One region of the Exiguobacterium sp. s138 genome, then DNA from elsewhere that is predicted to be linked to it. Evidence: riboswitches for the same ligand, from Rfam matches in the RefSeq annotation. Region 1 holds a riboswitch; the other holds the start of a gene.
The links. A riboswitch is a leader RNA that binds a small molecule or an ion and turns the genes downstream of it on or off. The one in region 1 is predicted to bind S-adenosylmethionine.

Region 1 (4,422 bases):
CTACTCATAATTAGAGAAAAAGGAGGATGAAGATGCAAGGAATCGTTTTTGCTTTATTCAGCGGATTGTTCATCGCATTGCAAGGGATCTTTAATGCCCGGCTCGGTGACGCGGTAGGGCCATGGATCTCCGTGACGATCGTCCATTTCGTCGGTCTGATCGGCTGTTTATTAATTTACGGATTTGTCCGCGACCGAAAAATCGGCGGTTTCCGCACTTTGCCGCTGATTTACGCAAGCGGCGGATTGCTTGGTGTCCTGGTCGTCGTGACGGAACTAACGTCGATTCAATTGCTCGGGATGACATGGGCAATGTCGCTGTTGCTTGTCGCCCAGATTTTGTGTGCCTTTGTGATTGATTTGAACGGCTGGTTTGGAGTCATTAAAAAAAGCAGTAATACCGGGCAGTGGGTCGGTGTCGGCTTGATGTTGACCGGCGTCTTGATTTTTTCATTTGCCTGAATGGAATAGGAGGAATTAGAATGGGACTCGGAATGTTTTGTGCCATCGTCGCAGGAATGATGATCAGTTTACAGACCGTTTTAAATGCACGGATGAGTCATGCCTTCGGTGCTTGGGCGACGACGACATTAGTCTTTTTTGTCGGACTGCTCGGGTCGTTGCTCGCATTGATCTTCTTTCGGGGTGGAACGCTTGCGGGGCTGGCCGAAGTCGAACCGCTTTATCTGTTTGGCGGTTTCGTTGGTGTCGGGGTTGTCTTTTGTGTCATGCGGGGAATTCAGTTGCTCGGACCGTCGATTGCGATTTCCGTCGTCCTGATTTCGCAACTCAGTTTTGCGCTCTGTGTCGACGTCTTTGGCTGGTTCGGTTTACCGAAAGTCGAGTTGTCGTTCGGTCAAATCATCGGTCTGGCCGTCATGCTCAGCGGCATTTTTGTCCTGAAACGGTATCAGGTCGCAGAGGATACAGAAGAAGTGGAAGATGTTAAAGTCATTTCCTGAAGAAAAAAAGATATAAAAAAAGAGATCATTTCTTTCACGCCACTTCTACTGGTAAAGTGCGTGAAAGGGTGATCTCTTTTTGAAGCTGAATCAGACAGTGACTTCTTCTTTCCAGGCGACATCGATAAAGGCATCGCGACCGGATGCTTTCCGGTCTTTTTTGTAGTGCGTCGGATTTTTTTTGTGGAAGTCCTGATGGTATTCTTCCGCCGGATAGAAGGCGTGTGCCGGTTCGATCCGGGTGACGATTGGTTGTTTAAAACGGTTTGTCGCCGCTAAGGCGTCACGCGAAGCAATTGCTGCAAGGCGTTGTTCTTCCGTATGATAAAAAATCGCCGGAGCATACTGTGTCCCGCGGTCCTGGAATTGTCCGCCGGCATCGGTCGGATCCGTTTGCGGCCAGTACAGTTCGAGTAACCGTTCGTATGAGAACAGCGCCGGGTCAAATGTAATTTCGACGACTTCGGAATGTCCGGTCGTTCCGGTTTTGACTTGCTCGTATGTCGGATTGTCGACATGTCCTCCTGTATAGCCGGATACGATACTGTGAATCCCCGGCAGTTCCTCAAATGGTGTCACCATGCACCAGAAACATCCTCCTGCAAATGTTGCTTTTTCCATGTCATCTCTCCCTTTCCCTTGGCTTCTTGAGCCTTAATCCTGTCATGTCTGACAGTGAGAAAACGAAAACGACTCCTTTGCTTGGTTGCAAAAGGAGTCGCCGCTTTTTATCAACCAAAGCTTTCGCTTTGCTGGTCGTAGCACCTTGCTGTACGCAGGTTGCTGGGACGTCATCGATCCAGATCTCTCGGTCCACTCTTGATAAGTGTTATATGAAGTTGATGTAAGTTCGTTATCATTGGGATGATAATACCATTCATAAAAGTGGAAAGTCAATCCTTATGTTTGTAAGGCACGAAGAACGGTCGCTCCTAACGTTTTCGCTCCAATCAGCAGAGCCCGCTCATCAATTTCATATTTCGGATGGTGTTGCGGATAAATCGTCCGCCCATCCGTTTTTGCAGAGCCCGTGAAGAAATAACTGCCCGGTACTTTTTCGAGGTAATAGGCAAAGTCATCCGCTGCCATCATCGGTTTCATCTCGCGAACCTGTGCTTCCGGTAAAAAACCGGCGGCTTCCTGGACGAGCTGTGTTTCATCCGGATGATTCCAAAGCGACGGATAACCGGTCGTGAAATCGATCGAATAATCAGCGCCGACTCCGGTGCAGGTCGTCCGGGCGACGAGGTCCACCTGTTGACGTAACTGGTGCCGGAGTTGTTCATTGAACGTCCGGATTTCTCCGACGATCCGGGCTTCACCGGTGACGATGTTCGGAGCCGTTCCGGCGTGGAACGAACCGATCGCAACGATAGCCGGCTCAAACGGATCAACCCGCCGGCTGACGAGATGCTGGAGATTGCAGACAAGCTGGGCACCGGCGACGAGCGCATCCTGTGTCCGGTGCGGGGCCTGGGCATGACCGCCTTGACCATGAACAACGATTTCAAATTCATCGATCGCACATAACGTATGACCGCTGTGATAGCCGATTGATCCGACCGGAAGATCATTTTCGAGGTGGGTGCCGAAGATGGCATCGACACCGTCGAGACAACCGTCCTCAATCATCTGGATGGCACCGCCGGGGAACACTTCTTCACCGTGTTGATGAATGAAGACGACAGTACCTGCCAGTTCATCCTGTATGGCATGAAAAGCAGCGGCCAGTCCGAGAACAATCGCCGTATGACCGTCGTGTCCGCAGGCATGCATGACACCGGGACGAATCGAACGGAACGATAACTCGGTTTCTTCCTGCAACGGTAACGCATCAAAATCGGCCCGGATGGCGATTGTTTTCCCGGGACGTGTTCCTGTCAGCGTCGCGACGATTCCGCTGCCGCCGACGTTCGCCCGGTAAGGAATACCGAGGGCGTCATAAAAAGCGGCGATTTTAGCGGGAGTCCGGACTTCCTGAAACGATAATTCCGGATGGCGGTGAAAGTCGCGGCGTAAACGAATCATCTCTGATTCATACTCAGTTAAGTAGGTGAATAAATTTTCTTGCATCGAAATCATCCTTTTCGGTATGTCTTGAGTAAAAACGGGTACAGATAGAGGTAATCAATCAGAGGAGGAATCAACATATGGGTGAAATCATCGTCAATGCCGTTCTTACAGTCAAAGCAGGATTAGCCGATCAAGTCTTTCCGATTTTAAGCACAGTCTACAAAGCAGCACAAAATGAACCGGGTTGCTTGCGTTATACATTACATCAATCGATTGAAAATGAACATCAGTTCATGCTTTATGAAGTGTACCGGGACGAAGAGGCTCTAGAAGCGCATATCGCATCTGATCATTATAAAGCATACCGGGAACAAATCGAGTTATACCTGGAGGATCGTCAAGTGACGAAGTACGTCGAGATGACATTCTAAATCAAGGAAAGAAGGGCGCATGGATCCGAAAGGGGCCATACGCCTTTTTCGTTGTTACATCGATTTAAAGCCGAGGAAATGTTCCTGCCAACGTGGTTCGTAAATCGAATTGATTTGCAGTTGTGAGCCGCCGGCATGAATGAAATATTCATTATCGAGCATGATACCGATGTGTGACGGTCCATCCGTGTACGTATTTTCGAAGAAGACGATATCCGACCGTTTCCCGCTGCTGATTGTCGTCCGTCGATTCGTAAAGAACGCCCCGTACCAGTAGCCGCTGACGTTCGTCCGGCCACCGTATTTCCCGGCTTCATTCGTCGCGTAATGAATCAGTCCGGAACAATCAAACCCACCGTTGGCTGCTGTTTGCGAACCCCATGTATATGGTGTTCCCAAGTGTTTGGCGGCTGCCTGAATCAACTTTTCACCGCGCGATGTATTTTTCTGTGCAATCCGTGTATCCGTCTTGACCGTGACGGCACTGACCGGCAGATAAACAGGGGACCAGCCGGACTGGATGACATAAAAATTACCGACCCGGTACCGGGGATAAACACGTTTTCCCTGTTCCACCAATCCGGCACTTTTCGGACTGACCGGTGTCGCAAAATAAGACGATGTTGCTTTGACCGTATAGATTTTTTGACGGTTAATCGCTTGTTGGGTGTAACGCATATCCGGTTTTGTTGTTCCGATGTACGGATTGATGACATAACCGGTTGTTCCGTTCGGCAAGCGGACTTGCCAAAAGTCATCGTCGATTGCTTTCAGACCAATCAACTTTGTGCCTTTACTCAAATAACCGGCAGGGCGGCTGTAAGCGACATCGGCTGAGAAGAGCGGCGTCTGATCAAAGTGGACATAAAAGACGGTGCCGACTTTCGGGCGCGCGACCGGTTTGTTTAAGCCAAGTCTGCTCGAGTCGACGAAGCCAAATGTCGTTCCAATTTTGACCCGTGTGTAGTAGCCGCTTGTACCGTAAATCGACAGTTGTGCATTTTTCTTCAGAGTGCC
Region 2 (4,422 bases), on a different contig from region 1:
CGTCTTTTATAAGTCCTGGGTCTATTTCCGTCTGGATGAAACGGTCTACCGAATGCCGCTCACCCTCTCGTTTGGGTTGATTGCCTGGTTCATCTGGCTGGCGGAAAACATCGTGACCTTTTTTAAAGGATGGGTGTATCCGAATCAGCAGGATGGATGGGAACTGGTCGACTTCGGGAAGTTATCGTCCTGGTTTTTACTTGTCATCATCACGATTCTGATTGTCTCCGTCGAAAAATACCGGCTCGGTGATCCTTCAATCGAAATAAAATCCTAACCATATACAAAAAATAACCTGGTCTTTTTTTGAGCAACCTAACCGACAGCCCCTTGCTATATTGGAAAAAAAGCAAAGGGGTTGTCGAAGATGATGCAACAAATCGTAGAGCAGGCGAAGACGTTAGTCGCCGGTAAAATGAAAGTAGTCGAAACGGTGGAAGAATGGGACTTACTGCTCGAGGAAATCCGGGGAATCGATGAATGGGTGCAGATGTCGCGTTACTATACACCCTCCGCAAAACCGGACATCGCGTGGAGCGAACCAGAAGAAGAGGTCACATTCGAACAATCTGTCATTCCTCCTGCACAGATCAATCCTGTCATCGAACAACGTTACGCCTATACGTTTGTGCGGGAATTAAAAGGTGGTTCTTTACGGGAATGGCCGAACAGTCATATCTCGGAAACAGAAATCCGGCAATGGAACCTTGAACATGGAATGGAAATCCGTGTCCAAGTCGTACATCAGGACTCCCGCCGGACGACACTTGAAGTGATGGCTGTTGTCGCGACTGACCGGATGAAGCCACTGTCTGAACGAATCGTTTTTGAAAAATGTATCGTTAAAAATCATGGCATCATTGAATCGACGGTCGAAGGACCATTAAAGGATGAGACGGGTAAGTCCTTTTATTACGCCACACCGGTTGAAGACATGCGATTCTTCCATCTGAAAGAAGGACAGCTCGTCGATCTCGTCATGTGGAAAGGTCGTCCGGAAACACTGACGATTGCTTGGAAGTATCCGTTCCAATATGAAGAACCGACGGTACAACTGTTAGAAACGTCGAACAGTCCAACCACATCAGGACCTTCGTCAGTTGAACCGACTCACGGATCAGCCGTCAAAAAATCGGAACGCTATCTGAAACAAATGAAACGCAAGTCGAAAGTCAAACAGGAACGGAAGACACGCCGAATTCGTGAAAAGAAATCCGAACCGTTGACACCGCTTGTGACGACGTCGCTACCGGGACAACCGATTGACTTCGTTGATAAGGAACCACTCGATTTTGCATCGTTCGAAGGCATGCGGCTCGTCATCGTCGGAAATGAACAGCAAGCTCCGGTCTACCGGACGTTTTTCGAAAAAACTGGAATCGAACTGATTCATCTGTCGGGTGATGCTCAATCTGCGAAGAAAATCGCCGGTCTTGCCAAAAAGACCGATGCCATCGTCGTCGTCACAAGCCGGGTATCTCATGCGGCTTCTGCACACGTCATCGCCCAGGCGAAAAAACATGACATCCCCTTTGCGATGGAACGGCTGGATGGGCGGCGTTCTTTGTATACGGCATGCCAGCGCCAACTTGAAAAAGCCCGCTTAAATCAGTTGAAAACAGGAAAATCCTGAAAAAAGATGAAACTCCTCTCCTAATTAGCCGTAAATAGAGATAGAACTTATTTTGAGGAGGATCTTCATGATTAAAGAATTAAAATTATCCGCCCGTGAAGCGCTCAGTGGTCGCTGGGTCTTCATGGCACTTATGTTTTTACTGTTTCTCATCATTCAAGGTATTCCAACGATGTTTTCTTCTGATGCGAATGAAGATATCCAAGCCATTGATTTGATCGGTTTCTTACTGAATATTCTTTTGCTACCCCTAGCAATTGGCTGGACATGGCTTGCGATGTCTGTCGCCCGGAAAGAACAGGCGAAAATCGTTGATTTGTTTGAGCCGTACAAAATCTTCTTAAAAGCAGTCGGTCTTTCGATTGTTCAAAGTATTTTTCTTGGTTTATGGTTCTTACTACTGATCATCCCGGGAATCATCAAGTCATTTTCATACCTCTTGACGTTCTACATTTTACGCGATGAGCCGTCAATCGGTATTTTGGACGCCATTACACGTTCGCGACAAATGATGGATGGACATAAGATGGAAGCCTTCATGCTTGTTCTTTCATTCATCGGCTGGTTCCTGCTTGGTTTAATTACAATCGGAATCGCCTTCTTATGGGTCGGACCTTATTTCAGCGTCACGCTTGCGAAATTCTACGACCGGATCCGCGGAGAAGAAGCACCTGGTGAACAATCAACGTTTGTAGCACCATATTAATTTGAGAAGAGGATGGGAGCCAAGCTCTCGTCCTTTTTTAATTCCGATTGGAAAACAAGGTTTAATGGTTGCTTTACTCTGCTAAAAAGTGTACGATAATTCCAATAATTCTTATCAAGAGAAGTCGAGGGAACGGCCCGAAGACACTTCAGCAACCCCGCGCGTAGCGGAAGGTGCTACTTCCTAAAAGGAATTTTTCCTTTGAAGATAAGAGCAGACATGATCAATCCGTCGCTCTTTTCGATTTTCGAGAAGAGCGATTTTTTTATAAGGGGGACATAACGGATGGAGTATGGATTTTGGTTACCGATTTTTGGCGGATGGTTACGAAATGTTGAAGACGAACAGATGCCGGCGACGTTCGACTATGCGAAACAGGTCGCGCAAACGGCAGAACGAATCGGGTTTTCGACGACACTGATTGCGGAATTAAACTTAAATGACATCAAAGGGCTTGAAGCACCAAGTCTCGAAGCCTGGACGACAGCAGCGGCGATTGCCGCAACGACGGAGCGTCTCGAAATCATGACAGCCGTCCGTCCGGGATTCCATAATCCGGCGACGACCGCGAAGATGGCAGCAAACATCGATCAACTCAGCAACGGGCGCTTTACGCTGAACGTCGTCTCCGCCTGGTGGGAAGAAGAAGCCCGGCAGTACAACGGGATCTTCACGGCTCACGACGAACGTTACGCCCGAACGGAAGAGTTTGTCACGATCATGAAAGGGTTATGGGCAGATGCTTCCCCGTACAGCTTTGACGGTAACTACTATACGCTCGAGAAGACACAACTACATCCAAAACCGGCGCAACGCCCGGGCATCAAATTGTATGCAGGTGGAGAAAGTGAAGCCGGCAAGCAAACCATCGTCAACCACTGTGATGCCTATGTCATGCACGGCGGAACAGTGGAAGAAGTGTCCGTTAAGATTGAGGATATGAAGGCGCGCCGACAAGCGACAGGGCAACCGCCGCTTGAAAGTTTTGGACTGGCAGCTTATATCATCTGCCGCGATACGGAAGAAGAGGCGGTGCGCGAGTGGCAACGGATTACGGATGTGAAGGAAGACAGTGCCGGGTACGCCGGGTATGATGACTTCGTCAGTAAATCGCAACTCGAACAACAGGTAAAACGGAATGACTATTCGGTCTCGAACCGCGGACTCCGTCCTGATTTAATTGGGACACCGGAACAGATTGCCGAGCGGATTCTTGCCTTTGAAGACGTCGGCGTTACTCTGTTGCTCCTTCAATTCTCACCGCAACTGGAAGAAATGGAACGCTTCGCGCGCGACGTCATGCCGCTCGTCGAAGAAAAACGAAAGGTAGGTCAAATCAAATGACAAAAATTCATATCTTACACGAAAATCAGGAATGGACGGATCATCTGATCAAACGACTGGAGGAACTGGAACTGCCGTACGAACAGTGGCATCTCGATGAAGGACAGGTACCGCTTGATGAAATCCCGCCGGAAGGCGTCTTCTACAGCCGGATGAGTGCGTCTTCGCATACGCGCGGGCACCGCTACGCGCCGGAACTGACGGAAGGGGTGCTCGCGTGGCTCGAGGAACACGACCGGACGGTCTTCAACGGAACACGTGCGTTGCGACTGGAAGTCAGTAAAATCAATCAGTATACGGCTCTTCGAAAAGCCGGTATCCGGGTTCCGAAAACGACGGCTGCCGTCGGACGTGATCAGATTGTTGAAGCGGCGAAAAATATCGGCGTATCTTCGTTCATCACAAAACACAACCGTGCCGGAAAAGGGCTCGGCGTCCAGTTGTTCCACTCGATTGAAGCACTCGAGACGTATCTTGACGGTCCGACGTTTGATGAGCCGGTCGACGGAATCACGTTGATCCAAGAGTATATCCAGGCACCGGAACCGTATATTACACGCTGTGAATTCGTCGGTGGAAAATTCGTTTACGCTGTCCAAGTTGATACATCAGAAGGCTTTGAACTGTGCCCGGCGGATGCGTGTGTGATCGATGACTTATTCTGCCCGGTCGGGGAAGAAGCACCGCAAACACCGATGAAATTTAAAGTCGTTGACGGATTTGATGATCCAATCATTCA

Region 2: linked by a shared signal. The riboswitch ahead of KNP91_RS10925 (LLM class flavin-dependent oxidoreductase) and the one ahead of msrA (peptide-methionine (S)-S-oxide reductase MsrA) in region 1 are both predicted to bind S-adenosylmethionine.

The regions. Positions count from the first base shown of each region.
Region 1 is NZ_JACSMW010000008.1:59,739-64,160, forward strand. Features, by position in the region: gene KNP91_RS14040 (DMT family transporter) at 33-461, shown strand; gene KNP91_RS14045 (DMT family transporter) at 482-961, shown strand; gene msrA (peptide-methionine (S)-S-oxide reductase MsrA) at 1,052-1,582, opposite strand; SAM riboswitch class I at 1,687-1,790, opposite strand; gene KNP91_RS14055 (M20 metallopeptidase family protein) at 1,862-3,034, opposite strand; gene KNP91_RS14060 (putative quinol monooxygenase) at 3,112-3,405, shown strand; gene KNP91_RS14065 (SH3 domain-containing C40 family peptidase) at 3,460-4,422, opposite strand, start outside.
Region 2 is NZ_JACSMW010000004.1:158,387-162,808, reverse strand. Features, by position in the region: gene KNP91_RS10940 (DUF817 domain-containing protein) at 1-277, shown strand, start outside; gene KNP91_RS10935 (DUF2325 domain-containing protein) at 368-1,633, shown strand; gene KNP91_RS10930 (DUF975 family protein) at 1,701-2,339, shown strand; SAM riboswitch class I at 2,448-2,553, shown strand; gene KNP91_RS10925 (LLM class flavin-dependent oxidoreductase) at 2,625-3,683, shown strand; gene KNP91_RS10920 (ATP-grasp domain-containing protein) at 3,680-4,422, shown strand, end outside.